4 regions of the Modestobacter versicolor genome follow, and region 4 is predicted to be linked to each of the others. Evidence: riboswitches for the same ligand, from Rfam matches in the RefSeq annotation. Region 4 holds a riboswitch; each other region holds the start of a gene.
What was found. Region 4 has a riboswitch for cyclic di-AMP ahead of FHX36_RS03310 (lytic transglycosylase domain-containing protein). Riboswitches for the same ligand answer to the same signal wherever they lie in the genome.
Positions count from the first base shown of each region.

Region 1: it holds a riboswitch for cyclic di-AMP, as region 4 does, so the genes downstream of both, FHX36_RS01460 (LysM peptidoglycan-binding domain-containing protein) here and FHX36_RS03310 (lytic transglycosylase domain-containing protein) in region 4, are expected to answer to the same signal.
Region 2: it holds a riboswitch for cyclic di-AMP, as region 4 does, so the genes downstream of both, FHX36_RS07125 (C40 family peptidase) here and FHX36_RS03310 (lytic transglycosylase domain-containing protein) in region 4, are expected to answer to the same signal.
Region 3: it holds a riboswitch for cyclic di-AMP, as region 4 does, so the genes downstream of both, FHX36_RS17255 (C40 family peptidase) here and FHX36_RS03310 (lytic transglycosylase domain-containing protein) in region 4, are expected to answer to the same signal.

Region 1 covers NZ_JACIBU010000001.1:313,060-317,901, reverse strand. The annotation lists gene treY (malto-oligosyltrehalose synthase) at 1-1,076, shown strand, start outside; cyclic di-AMP (ydaO/yuaA leader) riboswitch at 1,278-1,437, shown strand; gene FHX36_RS01460 (LysM peptidoglycan-binding domain-containing protein) at 1,441-2,049, shown strand; gene FHX36_RS01455 (ABC transporter permease) at 2,094-3,305, opposite strand; gene FHX36_RS01450 (ABC transporter ATP-binding protein) at 3,379-4,107, opposite strand; gene FHX36_RS01445 (efflux RND transporter periplasmic adaptor subunit) at 4,104-4,842, opposite strand, start outside.
Region 2 covers NZ_JACIBU010000001.1:1,470,963-1,475,804, forward strand. The annotation lists gene FHX36_RS07120 (M48 family metallopeptidase) at 1-906, opposite strand, end outside; gene FHX36_RS07125 (C40 family peptidase) at 1,003-2,094, opposite strand; cyclic di-AMP (ydaO/yuaA leader) riboswitch at 2,114-2,302, opposite strand; gene FHX36_RS07130 (hypothetical protein) at 2,433-2,831, opposite strand; gene FHX36_RS07135 (DEDD exonuclease domain-containing protein) at 3,020-4,842, shown strand, end outside.
Region 3 covers NZ_JACIBU010000001.1:3,529,864-3,534,705, reverse strand. The annotation lists gene FHX36_RS17265 (serine hydrolase domain-containing protein) at 1-1,054, opposite strand, end outside; gene FHX36_RS17260 (DUF3817 domain-containing protein) at 1,064-1,411, opposite strand; gene FHX36_RS17255 (C40 family peptidase) at 1,553-2,665, opposite strand; cyclic di-AMP (ydaO/yuaA leader) riboswitch at 2,682-2,850, opposite strand; gene FHX36_RS17250 (hypothetical protein) at 3,004-3,543, shown strand; gene FHX36_RS17245 (GNAT family N-acetyltransferase) at 3,540-4,010, shown strand; gene FHX36_RS17240 (FAD-dependent oxidoreductase) at 4,007-4,842, shown strand, end outside.
Region 4 covers NZ_JACIBU010000001.1:685,446-690,287, reverse strand. The annotation lists gene FHX36_RS03315 (YceI family protein) at 1-9, opposite strand, end outside; gene FHX36_RS03310 (lytic transglycosylase domain-containing protein) at 294-1,226, opposite strand; cyclic di-AMP (ydaO/yuaA leader) riboswitch at 1,243-1,392, opposite strand; gene FHX36_RS03305 (class I SAM-dependent methyltransferase) at 1,559-2,200, opposite strand; gene FHX36_RS03300 (universal stress protein) at 2,203-2,745, opposite strand; gene FHX36_RS03295 (DUF5709 domain-containing protein) at 2,909-3,322, opposite strand; gene FHX36_RS03290 (cupin domain-containing protein) at 3,469-3,858, shown strand; gene FHX36_RS03285 (Dyp-type peroxidase) at 3,884-4,795, shown strand; gene FHX36_RS03280 (hypothetical protein) at 4,804-4,842, shown strand, end outside.

The sequences.
Region 1 (4,842 bases), 370 kb from region 4:
GCACCGAGCTGGCCACCCGGTTCGAGCAGACCTCCGGGCCGGTGATGGCCAAGGGCGTCGAGGACAGCGCCTACTACCGGTGGTCGCGGTTCGTGGCGCTCAACGAGGTGGGCGGCGACCCGGCACGGTTCGGGACGACGGTCGAGGCGTTCCACGCCGCGCAGCAGCACCGCCAGGAGGTCAAGCCGGCGTCGATGACGACGCTGTCCACCCACGACACCAAGCGCAGCGAGGACGTCCGGTCGCGGCTGGCCGTGCTGGCCGAGCTGCCCACCGAGTGGGCCGGCCTGGTGCGCGGCTGGACCGGCCGGCACCCGCTGGCCGACCGGTCGCTGGCGCACCTGGTGTGGCAGAACCTGGTCGGCGCCTGGCCGCTGTCCCGGGAGCGGGCGCACGCCTACGTGGAGAAGGCGGCCCGCGAGGCCGGCACCTCGACCACCTGGACCAACCCGGTGCAGGAGTTCGAGGACCAGCTGCACGCCCTGGTCGACGCCGCGTTCGACGACGCGACGACGCACGCGGAGATCGAGCAGTTCGTCGCCCGGATCGCGCCGTTCGGGTACTCGAACTCGCTGTCGCAGAAGCTGCTGCAGCTGACGATGCCCGGCGTCCCGGACGTCTACCAGGGCACCGAGCTCTGGGACTTCTCGCTGGTCGACCCGGACAACCGCCGCCCGGTCGACTACGACCAGCGGCGCAGCCTGCTGGCCCGGCTGGACGAGGGCTGGGTGCCGCCGGTCGACGAGACCGGGGCGGCCAAGCTGCTGGTGGTCTCCCGCGCGTTGCGGCACCGGCGCGACCACCCGGAGGCGTTCACCGGCTACACCCCGGTCGAGGCCACCGGCGCGGCCGCCGACTGCGTGGTCGCCTTCGACCGCGGCGAGGTGGTCACCGTCGCCACCCGGCGCCCGGTGCACCTGGCCGAGGCCGGGTGGGGCGAGACGGCCCTGCACCTGCCGACCGGTGCGTGGCAGGACCTGCTCACCGGCGGCCGGGTCGTCTCGACGGCCGGCGGGGCCCCGCTGGCGGAGGTGCTCGCCCAGCTGCCGGTCGCCCTGCTCGTCCGGGAGCACTGAGGAACGGCACACGGACGGTCACGGGCCGGGGACGCTGCGGCGTTCCCGGCCCGGCCTGTCGGCGGCCGTCCTGCGGGTATGCCCGAGCCCGCTCGCGCAGCGGCTGCGGAACCGGGCGGTCTCGTTGACAGTGGTGCGCGTGCCCGGGCCACACCGGACGGGCACGAGGCACCGGACCGCCCAACCCCGTCCGCCGGTCGCCTGACTCCCGAGTCGAACCAGGACGGGGGCGGGGGAACCACTTCTCCGACGCGTCCGCGCGTCTCGGGGTGAAGCCGCGCCGTGCGCTCCACGCACGGCGGGCCGGGCACGATCAGCCCGAACCCGACAGCTCACCTCGCCGGCGGTGATCGGAGGATCACCCATGTCCGAGCACACCTCGATGACGCGCGCCCGCACCCTGCTGCGCGGCGGCGCCGTCACCCTCGGCGCAGCCGCCGTCGGCATCAGCGTCCTCGCCGCACCGGCGTCGGCCGCGGAGCACGACTGGAGCGGCGTCGCCCAGTGCGAGTCCGGTGGCAACTGGAGCATCAACACCGGCAACGGCTACTACGGCGGGCTGCAGTTCAGCTCGTCGACCTGGTTGGGCTTCGGCGGCGGCGCGTACGCGCCGCGGGCCGACCTGGCCACACCGGCCCAGCAGATCGAGATCGCCGAGGCGGTCCTGGTCGGCCAGGGCATCGGTGCCTGGCCGACCTGCGGCAAGTACCTGACCGGGGGCAGCACGCCCGCGGCGTCCGCACCGGCCGCCGCGGCACCGGCACCGGCACCGGCTCCCGCACCCGCTCCGGCGGCCGCGGCACCGGCGTCGTCGGGCCAGTCGTCCGGCGGCACGTACACCGTCCGCCGCGGCGACACCCTCGCCAAGATCGCCAAGGCCCACGGCATGACCTGGCGTGAGCTGTACGCGCAGAACCGGTCGACGGTGAAGAACCCGAACACGATCTACGTCGGGCAGCGCCTGGCGCTGTGACGCACTGAGCGAGCGGCCGGGGACGTCCTCCCCGGCCGCTCCGCTCAGAACCGGATCGCGTCGATGACCTTGACCCGGACGGCGATCAGCGCCGGCACCAGCCCGGCGAGCGCACCGACCGCGGTCGCCGCGATCAGCCCCTCCACCGCCGCGGACACCGGGAAGCCCGGGGCGTCGACCAGCGGGATCCCGCCGGCCAGCCACCGCTCCAGCGGCAGGTTCCGCACCACCGCCACCGACAGCGCGACCGCCGCCAGGCCGGCCAGCGCCGTCGCGACGACGCTCTCCAGCACCACCGCGGAGAACACCCGCGCCGACGTCGCCCCGAACGAGCGCCGGACGCCGATCTCCCGGATCCGCTGGCGCACCGTGACCAGGCCGATGTTCAGCACGCCGAGCCCGCCGAGGGCCAGCACCACCAGCCCGGCCGCTCGCACCGCCATCCGCAGCTTGGCGATGGTGCTCTCCAGGTTCTCCGGGTCGGCCCGGAAGGCCTGCACCTCCGCGCCGGGCAGCAGCCGGGCCAGGTCGGTCTGCACCGCCTCGGTGACCGCGTCGGCCTGCGCCGAGGGCACCCACAGCTCGAGGCTGGGCGGTGACCAGTACCCCGCCGAGCCGGTCGCCGCGGCGCCGTCCCCGGCCGACTCGTCGATCCGGTAGGCGGTCGGGTAGCCGGAGTTCCACCTCGCCACCCCGACGATGGTGGCCAGCACCGGCTGCGGCCCGCCGATCACCACGGTCGGCCGGCTGCTCAGGTCGGCCACGCCGAGCATGCCGAGGAAGTCCTCGTTCACCACCAGCGCCGGCGACATGCTCTCCCGGTCGCCGGCCCGGAACCAGCGCCCCTCGACCGGCTGGATCCGGTGCAGCGGCCCGTAGGAGGGCGAGACGCGGATGGTGTCGATCGTCTGGGTGCCGCCGGGCATCCGGTACAGCGCCTGGCCGTAGGCCGTGGTGGCGACCGCCTCCGCCGGCATGCCGTACCGGGCGACCAGTGCGTCCACCCCCGCCTCCCACTCGGCCTGGGGCAGGGTGCCGGTCATCGGGTCGTAGGCCTGCACCGAGATCGTCGCGGTGCGGCCGCCGCTGGCCTCGGCCTGCTCCTGCTGCACCTGGGCGGCCATCTCCCCCAGCGCGGTCACCGTCGTCATCGCCAGCACGGCGAGGAACACCCCGACCAGCGAGAGCAGCACCCGGGCCTTGTGCACCCGGACCTCGCCCCAGGCCTCGGTCACGCTGCCCAGCAGGCCGATCACAGCCCCTCCTCGCTGGCGCTCGTCGGGACCGTGCTCGCCGATGCCCTGCCCCCGTGTGCCCTCGCGAGCTCGGTCACGTGTCGGTCCGGTCGCTCGTCGCCGCCGCCAGCGCGCTGCCCGCGGCCACCGGGGTGAGCCGGCCGGCGTCCAGCCGGAACCGCCGGCCGGCCAGCGCGGCCACCGACAGGTCGTGGGTGATGGTGATCAGGGCGGCACCGCTCTCCGCGGTCACCTCGGCCAGCAGCGCCATCACCGACGCGCCGGTCTCGACGTCCAGCGCGCCGGTGGGCTCGTCGGCCAGCACCACCCGCGGGCGGCGGACCAGGGCACGGGCGATCGCCACCCGCTGCTGCTCACCGCCGGAGAGCCGCTCGGGCACCTGCTGGGCGCGCGCCCCCAGGCCCACCCGGTCGAGCATCACCCGGGCCGCCCGGTTGCGGGTGAAGAACTCGCGGCCGCGGGCGTAGAGCAGCGGGGCGGCGACGTTCTCCTCCGCCGAGCGCCGGGGCAGCAGGTTGAACTGCTGGAAGACGAAGCCGAAGGTCTCCCCGCGCAGCCGCGAGCGCCGGCGCCCGCCGAGGCCGTCGGTCGGCTCGCCGTCCAGCAGGTAGGTGCCGGCGGTCGGGCTGTCGAGCAGGCCGAGCACGTTGAGCAGGGTCGACTTGCCCGACCCGGACCGGCCGACGATCGAGACGTGCTCGCCCGCCTCCACGCTGAGGTCGACGCCGGCGAGGACCGGCAGCAGGCTGCCGTCGGGGAGCCGGACGTCCCGGCCGATGCCCTCCAGCCCCAGCAGGCTCACCCGTACGGCCCGCCCATCCCGGCCGGGCCGGCGGCGGAGTCGTCGGGCACCGGCACGAACTGCAGCACCGGCTCGCCCTCGGTGAGCCCGCCGGTGATCTCCACCTGCTCGCCGTCGGTGAGCCCGAGGGTCACCGGCCGCTCCTCGGGGGTGCCGTCCGCGCCGGGCACCCAGACCCGGCCGGTCTGCACCGAGCCCTGCACCGCGGTCACCGGCACCACCAGCACGTCGGTGGCCTCGCCGGCCTGGATCGCCACGGTGGCGGCCATCCCGGAGAAGACGGTGGTGCCGGCCGGGACGGCGCAGCGGGCGGTCGTGGTCGCGCTGATCGGCGCACCGGTCATCGGGTCGGTGCCCGCGCTGCCGGCGTCCGCCTGGCCCTCCGGCACGCCGAGCGTGAGGCCGGTGCAGGTGAACGGCGCCGGCCCGCCGGTGACGGTGACCTGCGCGGTGCTCGGCGGGCTCAGCAGCCGGAACTGCTCGGCCTGGGTGAGCGGCGCGGTGACCGACAGCGTGCCGGCGGACACGGTGCCCACCTTGTCGCCGACGGCGACGACCTGGTCCTTGAGCACGTCGAGGGTGGCGAGCCGGCCGGCGACCGGGGCGGTCACGGTGACGACCTTGACCAGCGGGTCGCGCGGCGTCGACGTCGGGTTGCCCTCGGCGTCCTTGCCGACGACCGGCGGGCGCTCCTCCTCGTACCGGACGTCGAGCAGCTTGTCGCCCGCGGCGACC
Region 2 (4,842 bases), 790 kb from region 4:
GGTGAGGACGTCGTCGGCGGAGACGTGCCCGAGCTCGTGGGCGACGATCGACTCGACCTCGGCGTCGGAGAGCTGGTCGAGGACCGTGTCGTAGACGACGATCCGCCGGGTCGAGCCGAACCCGGAGACGTAGGCGTTCAGGGCCGTCGTGCGCCGCGAGGCGTCGGCCACCAGGACGTCCTGCACGGGGGTGCCGCTGCGCTCGGCCAGCGCGAACAGCTCGGTGCGCAGCTCGCCGGCGGGCATCGACTCGAAGCGGTTGAAGGCCGGCTCGATCACCAGCGGGTAGAGGAACGACCCGATGACCACCAGCGCGGCGGCCGCGCCGCCCGCCCAGGCCCACCAGGTGCGCGGGGCACGCCGGGCCAGCGCCACCAGCCCGAGCATGCCCAGCGCGGTGAGCCCGGCGTTGATGCCGGTGGAGGTGGCGACGTCGCGGGCCCACAGTCCCCAGCCGCGGGTGGACAGCCCGAACCGGTGCCGCACCACCTCGGCGTAGGCGGCCAGCGGCAGGGTGACCAGCCGGCCGACGACCAGGACGGCGATCCCGCCCAGCAGCACCTGCCAGCCCCACCCACCGCCCAGCGGCCGGGCGACCGCACGCGCGGTGGCGGCCCCGGCGCGGGTGAGCCCGAAGACCGCGGAGACCACCAGCCCGAGCACCAGCGAGGTCAGCGACGCCGGGCGCAGCTGGGAGACGAAGTCCTCGGCCCGGGCGATCTGCTCCGGGGTGAAGGCCTGCGCCGGGTCGACCGGGGTGCGGCCGCCGGGCGGGGTGGGCAGCAGGTCCCACGGGGTGACGACGGCGATGACGACGGCCAGCGCCAGCCCGAGCAGCACGGCCACCAGCAGGGCGGGGCGGCGAGCGGTGGGCCGGGCGGGCGCCGACGGGTGCGCCGTGCTCACCCGTGCCGGCTCAGCTGGGTCGGGGTGCGCACGCTGGGGAGCTTAGGGAGCCTCCCTGTGCCCCGCCGCACCACCGCTGGGGTGGCGGGACGCGGGTCAGCCGACCAGCCGGCGGGCGCTGACGTAGCCGGACATGTCGACGCTGGTGACCAGCACCGGGCTGCCGAACGTGGAGGCGTGCACCATCTGGCCGTTGCCGATGTAGATGCCCACGTGGCTGACCGGGCTGTAGAAGAAGACCAGGTCGCCGGGCTGCAGGTCGGCTCGGGCGACCGCTGTGCCCATCCGGGACTGCGCCAGGCTGGAGTGCGGCAGCGAGATGCCGGCGGCGGCGTAGGCGTACTGGGTCAGCCCGGAGCAGTCGAACGCGTCCGGTCCGCCGGCACCCCACACGTAGGGGTCACCGCGCTGGGCCATCGCGGTGTCGATGACCACCTGCGCGGCATCGCTCGAGGCGCTGACCGCCACCGCCGGGGCCTCCAGCACCGGGCCGGCGTGCTCCTCGACGACCTCCTCCTGCTGGACGACGCTGAGGGCCTGGAACTGCTGCTGGTAGTCGGCGATGTCGGCGGTCAGGGCGTCCTGCCGGGCGGTGACGTCGGCCAGCGTCTGCTGCGCGGCAGCGGCCGCGGCGTCGGCGTCGGCCTTGGCCTGCTCGGCGGCCTGGGCGGCGGCGGTGACCTCGGCCAGCACGTCGTTGGTGTGCCCGGCGATCGCGTCGAGCGTGGTGACCTGGGCGAGGAACTCGTCGGCCGAGCCGCTGGACATCAGGGCGTTGAACCGGGAGAGGTTCTCCCCGGTGAAGGCGCTGCGGGCGATCTGCCGCATCTGGGCGTCCAGCGCGGCGAGCTGGGCCTGCGCGCCGGCCACCGCCTGGCCGGCCGCGTCGGCGGCGGCCTGCTGCTGGGCCAGCGTCTCGCGGGCGTCGTTGAGCTGCTCGGTGACGACCTCGAGGTCGTGGGTGGCGGTGGCCACCAGTCGCGTCGCCTCGTCGGCCGTGCCCGCCTGTGTCGCGTCACCCGGCGCGGCGGAGGCGCTGCCGGGGAGGACGGTGAAGGCCAGGCTGGCGGCCGTGCCGAGGAGCAGGCCGGTGCCGAGTCGACCGAGGGCCCGGCGGGGGCCGGCCGGACGGGCGTCGGACTCGGACGCGCGCAGGGCACGCCGGGGGCAGGGCTGAGGACTCGCCACGGTTCGGCGGGGCTCCGTTTCTTCCAGTCGAACCGCCTACCGGGTTAGCTGACGGGTTCGGGCGTGGAAGCAAGCGCCCTATCTCTGCGCGCCGTCGTCGGCGCGTGCGCCCCGGTCTCCCGGAGCGCGCGAGAACTCACCCCAGTGCTGCGGTGGGTCCCCGGTCCACCCGGCCGGAGGAGGCCTGGCGGTTCGGCGGTGTCCGATCGAGGTCACCCTCAGTGGTGACGACCTCTCGTTCGGACACGACGAACTTAAGTCCGTGACCGGATCGAGATGAAGCCCTGTCAAACCCCCGAGTACGGGTCAGACCTGACAAATCACACCTGTGGAATTTGTCAGCTCACGTGGCGATCTCCCGGCGTGGACGCATCCTGATGACGCAACGGCGGGACCAGGCCGAAGTCTGCCAAAGCCTGCACCGCGCGACGCTCGACCTCGTCGAGCTCGACGACCGACCAGGCGTCCGCGGCGCTGGTGTCAACGCGACGGACGTCACGGGCACCGGCGGCACGGCCGGGCGCGCCACCGGCTGCCTGCGCAGCGTGGTGGTCATGGCCGGTGGCCGGGTCCCCGGCGCGGCGCTCAGGAGCGCGCCCCACGGCCGGGCGACGGGTGAGCGGCACGACGGTCGGGTCGCTCCCGCGCCAGCCCGGCGGGGCGCCCAGCAGCACGGTCACGACGCAGTCGTCGCAGCCCTGACCGCGGACGGTGCAGGTGTCGCAGTCGATGAGCACGGCGGCTCTCCTTCTCTCGTTCGTCCGACACCGAGGACGCTAGGAGCAGCCACCGACAGTTCCGCTCGACCGCCCGGCGGGGACACCGCCGGTCCCCCGGCCGGCCGGTGCGGCGTGGTGACCGGGCACCGCCGGCACCCGGCGTGGCCTCCCCGGGACTGTCGGACCCCCGACCTAGCGTCCGCTGCGTGCCGTCCCACCCCTCGCTCCCGCCGTTCCCGCCGGCCGCTCCCGCAGCCGGTTCACCCGCGGACTGGCGGCACGTGGCGCTGCCGCGACCGGCCGAGGTGGAGCGACCGCGGTTCCACCAGGCGACCATCGACGACCTGGGCACCCCGCTGGCCGACGTCACGTTCGTCGTGGTCGACCTGGAGACCACCGGTGGCTCGCCCAAGGACAGCGCGATCACCGAGATCGGTGCGGTGAAGGTGCGCGGCGGCCAGGTGGTCGGCGAGTTCCAGACGCTGGTCGACCCGGGCACCGAGATCCCGCCCTACATCAGCGTGCTGACCGGGATCACCTCGATGATGGTCGCCACGGCGCCCCGGATCGACGCGGTGCTGCCGGCCTTCCTGGAGTTCGCCCGCGGCACCGTGCTCGTCGCGCACAACGCCCCGTTCGACCTGGGCTTCCTGAAGGCCGCCTGCGAGGCGAGCGGGGTCCTGTGGCCGGCCTTCGCCTCCGTGGACACCGCCGTCCTGGCCCGGCGGCTGCTCACCCGCGACGAGGTGCCCAACTGCAAGCTGGGCACGCTGGCCCCGTTCTTCTCCACCACCACCCAGCCGTGCCACCGCGCGCTGGCCGACGCCCGGGCCACCGTCGACGTGCTGCACGGCCTCTTCGAGCGCCTCGGCCCGCTGGGCGTCACCTCGCTGGAGGAGCTGACCGGCCTCACCCGCCAGGTCGACCCGCAGCGCCGGCGCAAGCGGCACCTGGCCGAGCACGTGCCCACCGGCCCCGGGGTCTACGTGTTCCGCGGCCCGCGCGACGAGCCGTTGTACGTCGGCACCTCCACCGACCTGCGCAGCCGGGTCCGCAGCTACTTCACCGCCGGCGAGCAGCGCAGCCGGATGACCGAGATGGTCGCCCTGGCCGAGCGGATCGAGGCGCTGCCCTGCGCGCACGACCTGGAGGCCGCCGTCCGCGAGCTGCGGCTGATCGCCGAGCACAAGCCGCGGTACAACCGCCGGTCCCGCTTCCCCGAGCGCGCGCTGTGGGTCCGGCTCACCGAGGAGGTCTTCCCGCGGCTGTCGGTGGTCCGCCGGGTCCGCCCCGGCGCCGGGGTCTTCCTCGGGCCGTTCCCCGACCGGCGGGCCGCCGACGCCGCGGTCGCCGCCGTGCACGAGGCGCTGCCGCTGCGGCAGTGCACCTCGCGGCTCTCGCTCACCGTGCTCGGCACCGCGTGCGCCCTGGCCGGGATGGGCCGGTGCGGTGCGCCGTGCACCGGCGCGCAGAGCCGCGAGGAGTACGCGTCGGTCGCCGCGGTCTTCGCCGCCGCCGTCGCCGCCGACCCCCGGGACCTGGTGTCCCCACTGCTCGCCCGCGTGGAACGGCTGGGCGCGGAGGGCCGGTACGAGGACGCCGCGGTGCTGCGCGACCGGGTCGCGGTGCTGGTCCGCGCGGTGCGGCGCCGGCAGCGGCTCGAGTCGCTGGCCCGCGTGCCCGAGCTGGTGCTCGCCCGGCCCGACGGCGCGGGCGGGTGGCAGCTGTCGGTGGTCCGCCGCGGCCGGCTGGTGGCCGCCGGGGTGGCCGAGCGCGGCCGCTCGGTGCGGGCGTACCTGGCCGACCTGCGGGCCACCGCCGAGACCCCCGACGGCCCGCCGGACGAGCTCGCCGCGTCGGTCGACGAGACCGAGCTGGTGCTGCGCTGGATGGAGAAGCCCGGCACCCGGCTGGTCGACGTCACCGGCACGCTGGCCAGCCGCACCCCGGGCACCGGGCGCTACAGCGAGTTCCTGGCCCGGGTCGACGCCGGCCGGGCCGACCGCGACCCGTTCGGCGACTCCCGGTC
Region 3 (4,842 bases), 2.8 Mb from region 4:
CGCCGAGCACGTCCAGCGGGACCGGCGGCGGGGACGGCGTCCAGGCCTCGACCACCCGGGGCTCGGCGGCCCGCAGGTCGGCGAGCAGCCCGGGCAGCAGCGGGTCCAGCCCGCTGGTGGTGTTGGCGAGCAGCACCGCGCCGGCCTGCTCGGACCGGTCGACGAAGACGCCGGCGAGGAACCCGGGCATCGAGCCGCCGTGCCCCACGAGCACCTGCCCGTCGACGCGGAGCACCTGCAGCCCGAGCCCGTAGGCCGACCAGCCGGGGGCCGAGGAGTCGACGCCGGCCGGCACGGCCATCTCCTCCAGCGTCGCGGGGGACAGCACGTCGCCGGTGTCGCCGAGCAGGAACGAGCCGAACCGGCCCAGGTCGGCCAGGGTCGCCCAGAGCTGGCCGGCGGCGGCCATCACGCCGGCGTCGTGCTCGGGCTCGGGCAGCACGACGTCGGCCCACGGGTGCACCGCCGAGCCCTGCGCGGCGCGGCCGGTGGGCCGCGGGTCGGTGCGGGTCATCCCGAGCGGGGCGAGCACCTCGTCGCGGACGACGTCGGTCCACGGGACCCCGCGGTGCCGGGCCACCAGCTCGCCGAGCAGTCCGAAGCCGAGGTTGGAGTAGTGGAAGCGGCGCGCGGCGCCCAGCACCACGTCGTCGCCGGTGAGCCGCAGCTCCTCCAGCGACCCGCCGGGCACCCGCTCCCACCAGCCGCCGGGGCTCTCCGAGGTGGCGCCGGCGAGGTGCGACAGCAGCTGGCCGACGGTGCGGTCGCCGAGCGGGGTGCCCGGGACGTGCTCCTCGAGCGGGTCGTCGAGGCCCAGCCGGCCCTCGTCGCGCAGCCGCATCACCGCGACGGCGGTGACCGTCTTGCTGATCGAACCGAGCCGGTACTGGACGTCGGTGTGCGGCTCGGCCACGTCCCCGCGCCCGGCGGACCAGGCCAGCCCGCCGTCGCGGACGACGCCGGCGACCAGGCTGGGCGCGCGCCCGTCGCGCTGCACCCGCGCGGTGCGGGCGAGCAGCGTGCGCGCGGTGGAGGGCAGCACCGGTTCGGCCATGCGCGGAGGCTAGCCAGCCGCGGCGGGTGCGGTCGCGCCGACCGGGAGCCGGCCGGTGCGCTGGGCCCACCGCTCGAACCAGACGGTGCACAGCGGCGGCACCGAGGCGGCGAGCGCGAGGAACGCGGTGCCGAGGGACCAACCGAGCACCCGCCAGGCGACGAGCGCGACGACGACGTAGGCGACGAACACCGCCCCGTGCACCGGACCGGCCACCTGCACGCCGACCTCGGTGGTCTTCAGCACCCACTTGACGAACATCCCGGCCAGCAGGAGCACCCAGGACACCGCCTCGGCGATCGCGACGACGCGGAACACCCGGGCGACGGTGCGCGAGTCGGTCAGGGCGGCGGGCATGGCGCTCCTCGGTCAGGCGTCCGGCGGGGTGGGTCCATGGTGCCGGGCCGGCCTGTGTGAGCTGGCTCGCGCCCCGGGCAGCACCGTGCCCCGGTCACCAGGGGCGACCGGGGCACCGTGCGACGTGCGACGTGCTGGGTCTTACCCGACGCGGCGCATCGCGGTGATCGAGCCCATGTAGTCGATGTCGACGACCTTGACCACGTCACCGGAGGTCGGGGCGTGCACCATCTGGCCGTTGCCGATGTAGATGCCGACGTGGCTGACCGGGCTGTAGAAGGCGAGGATGTCGCCCGGCTGCAGCTGGTCGCGGGAGACGGCCTGACCGGCGGCGGCCTGCGACCGGCTCGAGTGCGGCAGCGAGACGCCGGCGGCGGCGTAGGCGTACTGCACGAGGCCGGAGCAGTCGAAGCTGTTCGGACCGGCTGCCGCCCAGACGTAGGGCTTGCCGATCTGCGCCATCGCCGTGCTGACCGCGGTGGCGGCGGCGCCGCTGCCGGCCACGACCGGAGCCGCGGCGGCCGGGGCGGGGGCGGAGCCGGCGGCCTGCGGGCGGTCGGCCCGCGAGGCGGCCGGGGTCGACCGCTCGGTGGCCTGGGCGGCCTCGGCGGCGTGCGCGGCTGCGGCGGCGGCCAGGGCCGCCTCCTTCTCCTGCGCCGAGAGCCGGTCGTACTGCGCCTGGTACTCCGCGATCTGGGAGTTCAGGTCGGCCTGCTGCGCGGTGACCTGGTCGACGAGGGCCTGGGCGTCGGCGGTCGACCGGGCCGCGGCGGCCTCGGCCGCCTCGGCGTCCTCGGTCGCCTGCTGCGCCGCGGCGAGCAGCTCGTTGTTGTGGTCGGCGATGGTGCCGAGGGTGCCGACCCGGTCGAGCAGCTCGTCGGCGGAGTCGCTGCTCAGCATCGCCTGCAGGGTGCTCAGGCTGTCGCCGGTGTAGGCGCTGCGCGCCACCTCGACGACCTGGCCGCGGGCGGTGGCGACGGTGGCCTTGGCGGTCTCGGCCTGCTGGCCGGCCTCCTCGGCGGCGGTCTGCGCGTCGGCCAACTGGACGCGGGCGTCGTTGAAGCGCTCGGTCACGACCTCGAGCTCGTGGGCGCGCTCGGCGACGAGCGCGGCGGCCTCCTGCGAGGTGGTGGGCTGGTCCGGCGCGGCAGCGGCCGGCAGCGGAGCCAGGACGACGCCGCCGGCGACGGCGAGCGTGAGGAGGGCCCGACGGCCGGTGCGGCCACGACGGGCAGAGCGGTGCGAACTCGCCATGTTCGGCGGGTGTGTCCTTTCTTCCACCTGCCGCCTACCGAGTTAGCTGACGGGTTCGGGTGGGAAGACACCCGGCGGCGCGCCCCCCTGGGAGGGTCTGCTGCTTCACCCCAGTGCTGCGGTGGGTCCCCGGTCCACGGCCCGCGGTGACGCTGCGGGGCGGTGTGGTTCGGCGGCGGTCCTGACGGTCGTCACCCGGGTGGGTGGCTGCGTTGCCCGTCCGGACCGTCGCCCACCGTAGGTGGGGTAGCTGGAGATGACAAACGGCTCGGTGGGATTTGTGCAGAAACTCCTGGCGTGTGCTCCGACACGCTCACGCGGCGTGACAGGCTCGCCGGGTGCGTGGCCTGGCGCGGCGGGAGTTCTGCCTCGTGCTGCTGCGCCGGATGGCCGACACGCGACCTGACCTGGTCGCGGACGCGCTGCCCAGGCTGGGTGCCGACCGCGCCGAGGCCCATGCCGCCCACACTCGTTGGCAAGCACTCCACCACGCACAGCGAGCGCCGCGCGGGGTCGATCTGCGCACCGCGGTGCTCGGCCCGCCGGAAGAACGTGAGGACCGTCGCTTCGGCGACCTGGACCTCGAGGTCCGGCGGTGGCCGCTGCCGCTGTGGCCGCACCTGTGGTGGGAGGTGCTCTCCGACCCCGCGGGGCCGGTGCTGCACGAGCAGCTGGTCCGCGCCCCGGGCTCACCGGTGCCGCCTGCGGGTGCCGGGCTCCGGGTGTGGGAGCACGTCGTCGAGGACGTCTCCGCGCTGGACGGGGCGGTCGACGTCGACCCCGGTGTGGTGACCCGCTGGGAGGTCCACCTCCCCGACGGCACCCGTGCCTGCTTCGTCTGGGGGTTGCTGCAGCAGGTGCACCCCGCCCCTGGATGATCGGGCGTGTGCCGCACCTCACCACCGCCGCGTGGGACGACCCCGCCGTCCAGGAGCTGACCGCCGCCCAGCAGGCCGAGGTGCGCCTCCGCTACGACGGCGCCGGCGAGCCCGGCGTGCCGCCCTCCGCCGCGGACGTCGCGGTGGTGCTCGTGGCCCGGGACGACGACGGCACGCCGATCGGCTGCGGTGCGCTGCGCCCCCTCGGCGGCAGCGAGGCGGAGGTGAAGCGGATGTACGTCGTCCCGGCCGCGCGCGGCCGCGGCGTCTCCCGCCTGCTGCTGGCCGGTCTGGAGGCCGAGGCGCTGCGCCGGGGGTGGACGACGGTGCGGCTGGAGACCGGGGTGCGGCAGCCGGAGGCGGTCGCGCTCTACACGTCGGCGGGCTACCGGCCGGTCGAGGCCTTCGGGCACTACGTCGGCGCCGACGACCCGTACGCGGTCTTCTTCGCCCGGGAGCTGGCGTGACCGCCGCCCGGTACGACGCCGTGGTCGTCGGCGGCGGCCACAACGGCCTGACCGCGGCGGCCTACCTGGCCCGCGCCGGCTGGTCGGTGCTGGTGCTGGAGCGGCGCGACGTGCTCGGTGGCGCGGCGGTCAGCCAGCAGGTGTTCCCGGGGGTCGACGTCCGGCTGTCCGCGTACTCCTACCTGGTCAGCCTGCTGCCCGACCGGATCGTCGGCGACCTGGCCCTGCCGGTGCGGCTGCTGGACCGGTCGGTCGCCTCGGCCACCCCGCTGGTGCGCGACGGCCGGCACCGCACGCTGCTGGTGGAACGGGACGAGGGGCCGGCCACCGCCGCGTCGTTCCGCGAGCTCACCGGCTCCGACGCCGAGCTGGCCGGGTGGCAGCGGTTCTACGGCCGGCTGGCCACCCTCGCCGAGGACCTGGCCCCGACGCTGACCGAGCCGCTGCCCAGCGCGGCGCAGCTGGCGGCCCGGCTGCGCGACCCGGGTATCTGGCACGACCTGCGCGAGCGCCCGCTGGCCGACGTGGTCGCCGACCACCTGGCCGACGACGAGGTGCGCGGCATCGCGCTCACCGACGGCCTGATCGGCACGTTCGCCGACGTGCACGCCGCCGACGGGCTGGCCGGCCGCTGCTTCCTGTACCACCTCGTCGGCAACGGGACCGGCCGCTGGCGGGTGCCGGTGGGCGGCATGGGATCGGTGAGCGGGGCGCTCGCCACCGCTGCCCGGGCGGCCGGCGCGGAGCTGGTCACCGGCGCCACGGTCACCCGCATCGAGACCCGGGCCGACGGCGTCACGGTGCACTGGACCGACGCCGAGGGCACCGCGGC
Region 4 (4,842 bases):
TCTGCCCACGGTTCAGCGCTCCTCGTCTGGGTGTTCCACCGGTCCATCGTGACCGATGCCCGTCCCGGGAGGGACGGGTGGTGCCCCGGTCGCTGCGGACGACGACGTCCGGAGCCCGGCCGGTGACGTCGAGGTGCAACGACCCCGGGGGCTCTTCGCAGTCCGGGACGTGACCGGATGCACCATGATCCGCCCTGCCTGGAGGAGGCCGCTCGGCCGGCCCGGCCCCGGACGCGCAGGAGGGGCCACCCGAGACCGGGTGACCCCTCCTGACCGCTGCGCCGATCGCGGCGTCAGTACCAGCCGGTGGACTTCGAGTGCGCCCACGCGCCGCACGGCGAGCCGTAGCGCGAGTCGATGTAGATCAGCCCGGCGTCGATCTGCCGGTAGGGGTCCGACGTCTTGGCGATGCCGGTGCCCTTCCAGGTCGAGTCCAGGAACTGCGGGATCCCGTAGGCGGTGCTGGTCGGGTTCTGCGCGTTGGGGTTCCAGCCGCTCTCCTTGCCCCACAGGCTCTCGAGGCAGGAGAACTCGCTCGCGTTGCCGCCGAGCTGGGCCAGCGCGTACTCCTGGTAGGAGCCGGACGCGGACGCGGAGCCCGACGAGGCTGCCGGGGCCGACTCCTCGGCCTCTTCGGCCTTCTCGGCCTCCGCCGCCTCGGCGGCGGCTGCGGCCTGCTCGGCGGCGGCCTTCGCAGCGGCCTCGGCGGCGGCCTGGGCCTCCGCGGCGGCCTGGGCCTCGGCGGCGGCCTTCGCCTCCGCGGCGGCCTTCGCCTCGAGGGCGGCCTGGTCGGCGGCGGCCTGGGACTGCGCGGCGGCGACCTGCTCGGCCTCCCGCTGGCTGCGGTTGGCGGCCAGCTCGCCCAGGCGGTCGCCGACCGAGCCGTCGGAGAGGGCGGTGGCGGTGTCCTGCGAGCTCAGCCCCAGCTGGCTGGCGACGCTGACCGGCTCGGGAGCGGCGGCGGCGTCGGGCTGGCCGGCGACCAGGACGTTGACCACGATCCCGCCGGCCGCGGCGGCGGCCAGGAAGAAGGCGGGACGGCGCAGCCCGATCGGCGGCCGGCGACGACCGGTGGCGCGGTGGCTGCCGACCGTCTCGGCGGCGGGGACGGCTGCGGCGTGGGTCTCGGCGGCGTCGATCTCGGCGGTCGCGTCGGCGACCTGCTCGAGGACCTCCGTGGGGAGGGACTGCTCGTTCGACGTGTGCGCGGTGGTGCGACGGGACATGAAGGGAGGGGCTCCGTGGGTCTTCCGCGGCCGCCTACCGAGTTAGCTGACGGATTCGGGCTGGAAGTCGCCCTACCCGGCCTGGACTCTGCCCAGGTCAGGATTCACCCCAGTGCTGCGGTGGGTCCCCGGCTCGCTGCGATGAGCGACTCGGCGGCATCCGGTACGGGCTCCTCGGATGAGGACCTGACGTCCGACCGGACTCCGCCAAGGTAGATGCCGTTACCCGGACGTGACAATCCCCGGCACCACATTTCGTGGTGATCTGCCACGCGCGGGCACCAGATGTGGGTTGTGAGCGTGCGCATGGGACGGCTGGGACAGGCCTCTGATCAGGGCAGTCGCCACACCGTCGTCCGTCGGGCCGGCCCGCCGTCGGCGTCGACGACGTCGTAGGCGATCTGCTCGACGAGCCCCTCCTTCGGCACGTAGGCACGCCCCGGGTCGCCGAGGAAGACCGCGGCGCCACCCAGCCAGGCGGCCCCGAGGAAGGGCAGCACCCGGCCGGTCATCTCCCGGTCATAGCAGACGTCGCCGGCCAGGACGACGTCGACGGCGGGCGGGTCGTCGTCGAGCAGGTCGCCCGCCACCTCGATGCCGGAGACCCCGTTGAGCTCGGCGTTGAGCGCGATCGCGGCGTGCGAGTACGGGTCCGGGTCGCTGGCCAGCACGCCGGTGGCCCCGGCCAGCAGCGCCGCCACGGCGACGAGGCCGCTGCCGGCGCCTAGGTCGAGCACCCGGCGGCCGGCCACGGTCGCGGGGTGGTCGAGCACGTAGCGGGCCAGCGCCTGACCACCGGGCCAGGCGGCGGCCCAGAACGGCGGGTCCTGGCCGGCGCCGCCGCCCTCGGTCTCCATCGCCTCCCACAGCCCGACGACGTCGTCGGCGACGTGCAGCTGCACCTCGGGGACGAGCGTCGGCCGGGCCGTGCGGGTGTGCGCGCGCAGGAACTCCGGGGAGACGGTGCCGGGCACCCTCAGTCCTTGCGGTCGCTGCGCACCACGGTGACCGGGCACGGCGCGTGGTGGGTGACCTGGTCGCTCACCGAGCCCAGCAGCAGGCCGGCGAAGCCGCCGCGGCCGCGCGCACCGACGACGAGCAGGTCGGCGCCCTGCGCGGCCTCGATGAGGGCCTTCACGGCCGGGGCGTGCACGACGTGGCAGGTGGCCGTGCGGGCCCGCTCGGCGCCCAGCACCGCGGCGACGTCGGCCTCGAGGTCGGCCTGCACCGCCTTCTCGTAGTCGGTGATCGGCGGGACGTAGCCCGGCTCCCAGGTGGGCGGCTGCGGCGCGGTGGCGATCCGCCAGGCCCGCACCACGTGCAGCGGCCAGTTCGCCCGCTCGGCCATCGCCGCGGCCCAGGTCAGCGCCTCCTGGGCGCAGCCGGAACCGTCGTGGCCCACGACGACGCCGCCCTCGGGCACCGCCCGCGTCGAGACCTCCGCCTCGGCACCGACCAGCTCGGCCGCCACCTCGTCGCGCTCCGCGGCCAGCGCCGCCTCCCGTGACTGCTCCGTCATCGCCGTCTCCCGTCCTCCGCCCGGCGACTGCCCGGGCACTGCTCCTCGGCCAGCGGAGACCGCTGACCGGGGACAGCCTCTCGCACCCCGCTCGCCGGCGGCAGGGCAGGCGTCCCGCTCTCCCCCGTCGGTGGCGTCCGGCCCCTGACGACGCCGGGCCCGGTCAGTCGCGGACGACGTGGACCGCGGCCTCCTCGGCCGAGGCGCCCGCGCCGTCGATGCCCTCGTCCTCGGCGTACAGCTCGGGCTCTCGGTCGACCACGCCGTCCTCACCCGAGTCGGCCAGCCGGCCGGCGCGGTCGTCGCCCACCTCGTCGTCCAGCAGCTCGCCGTCGGTGTCGGAGGAGTCGCCGAGCCCGTCGCCCTCGTCGGTCGCACCCTCGGGCAGCTCGCGGGCGAGCCGGCCGTCGAGGCTCTCGCCGGCCTCCTCCTCGCGCTCGGTCGTGCCCCAGTCGTTCGACGCCCAGGGGCGGTCGGCGGGCGAGTAGCCGGCCGTGTCGTCGTCGATGTCGCCCTCGAGGCTGTCCGAGACGGTGCTGAGGATCTGCGGGTCGGTGCCGTCGGTCTCGCTGCGCATGGGGGTCTCCTCCGTCGTCCTGGGCGGTGTGCCCTGGATCTTGCTCCTCGGCCGTCTCGGATCGCGCGGGAGCCCGGTCTGCTCTTGAATGATCATGAGCCGGCGGGTGCCGGCAGCACGACGACCATCGAGGAGGAACGGCAGCCATGGAGCACTTCACCATCGCCACCGTCGCCGAGGAGAGCGCCGACTTCCGTCGCGTGCTCTGGACCGGCGAGCACACCCAGCTGGTGATCATGACGATCCCGCCGGGTGGGGAGATCGGCGAGGAGGTGCACGAGGTCGACCAGATCCTCACCTTCGTCAGCGGCACCGGGAAGGCCAAGGTCGGCGGGCAGGAGAAGAACGTCGCCCAGGGTGACCTGGTCGTCGTCCCGGCCGGCAAGAAGCACAACTTCCTCAACACCGGGGTCAACCCGCTGGTCCTCTACACGGTCTACGGGCCGCCGGAGCACGCCGACAAGGCGGTGCACAAGACCAAGGAGGAGGCCGACGCCCTCGAGGAGGCAGGCAAGGACAAGCCGCCGACCGACTGAGGGTGCGCCTGAGAGGGTGTCGGGCGTGACGACCCAGCCCGGCATCTTCGCGCTCGGCACCCCCGAGCACTGCTACCTCGAGCTCGACCTGGAGCCCGGCAGCTCCGCGGAGGACCTGGTCCGCGGGGTCGCCGGGCTCACCGGCCCCCTCTCCTCCACCGGTGGGGTCAACCTCGTCGTGGGCTTCCGCCCCGAGCTGTGGGCCTCCGTCGCCCCCGACGACGCCCCCGCCGACGCAGCCGGCTTCACCGAGGACATCGTGGGCGCCGGTCGCTTCCGGATGCCGGCCACCCAGCACGACGCCTGGGTGTGGGTCGCCGGTGGCAACCGGACGGCGGTCTTCGACAACGCCCGCGCCGTGCTCGCCGCGCTGAAGGGCGTCGCCACCGTCGGCCGCGAGATCACCGGCTGGCTGTACCAGCACGACCGCGACCTGACCGGCTTCATCGACGGCACCGAGAACCCCTCGCTGCTCACCGCCGCCGCGGTCGCCGCCGTCCCGGCCGGCGAGCCCGGCGCCGGGGCCAGCATCGTGCTCGTGCAGGTCTGGCGGCACGACAGCGCGACCTGGGAGTCGCTGGGGATGTACGGCCAGGAGATGAACATGGGGCGCACGAAGCCCGACAGCGTGGAGCTGCCCGAGGACGTCATGCTGCCCAGCGCGCACGTCGCACGCACCACCCTGGAGGTGGACGGGGAGGAGAAGCAGATCTTCCGGCGCAATGTCGCCTACGGCGGCGTGACCGACCACGGGACGGCGTTCGTCGGCTTCGCCCGCGACCGCTGGCGGCTGCACGAGATGCTGCGGCGGATGGCCGGGGCGACCGACGGCGTCCGCGACGGCCTGACGAACTACCTGAAGCCGCTGAGCGGGGCGTACTACACCTGCCCGTCGATCGACGCGCTCGCGCGCTTCGCGCCGCCGGACGAGGACTGAGCCGCGTCGTGAGCGACGAGGAGCCCCCACGCGAGCCGGAGGGCGGC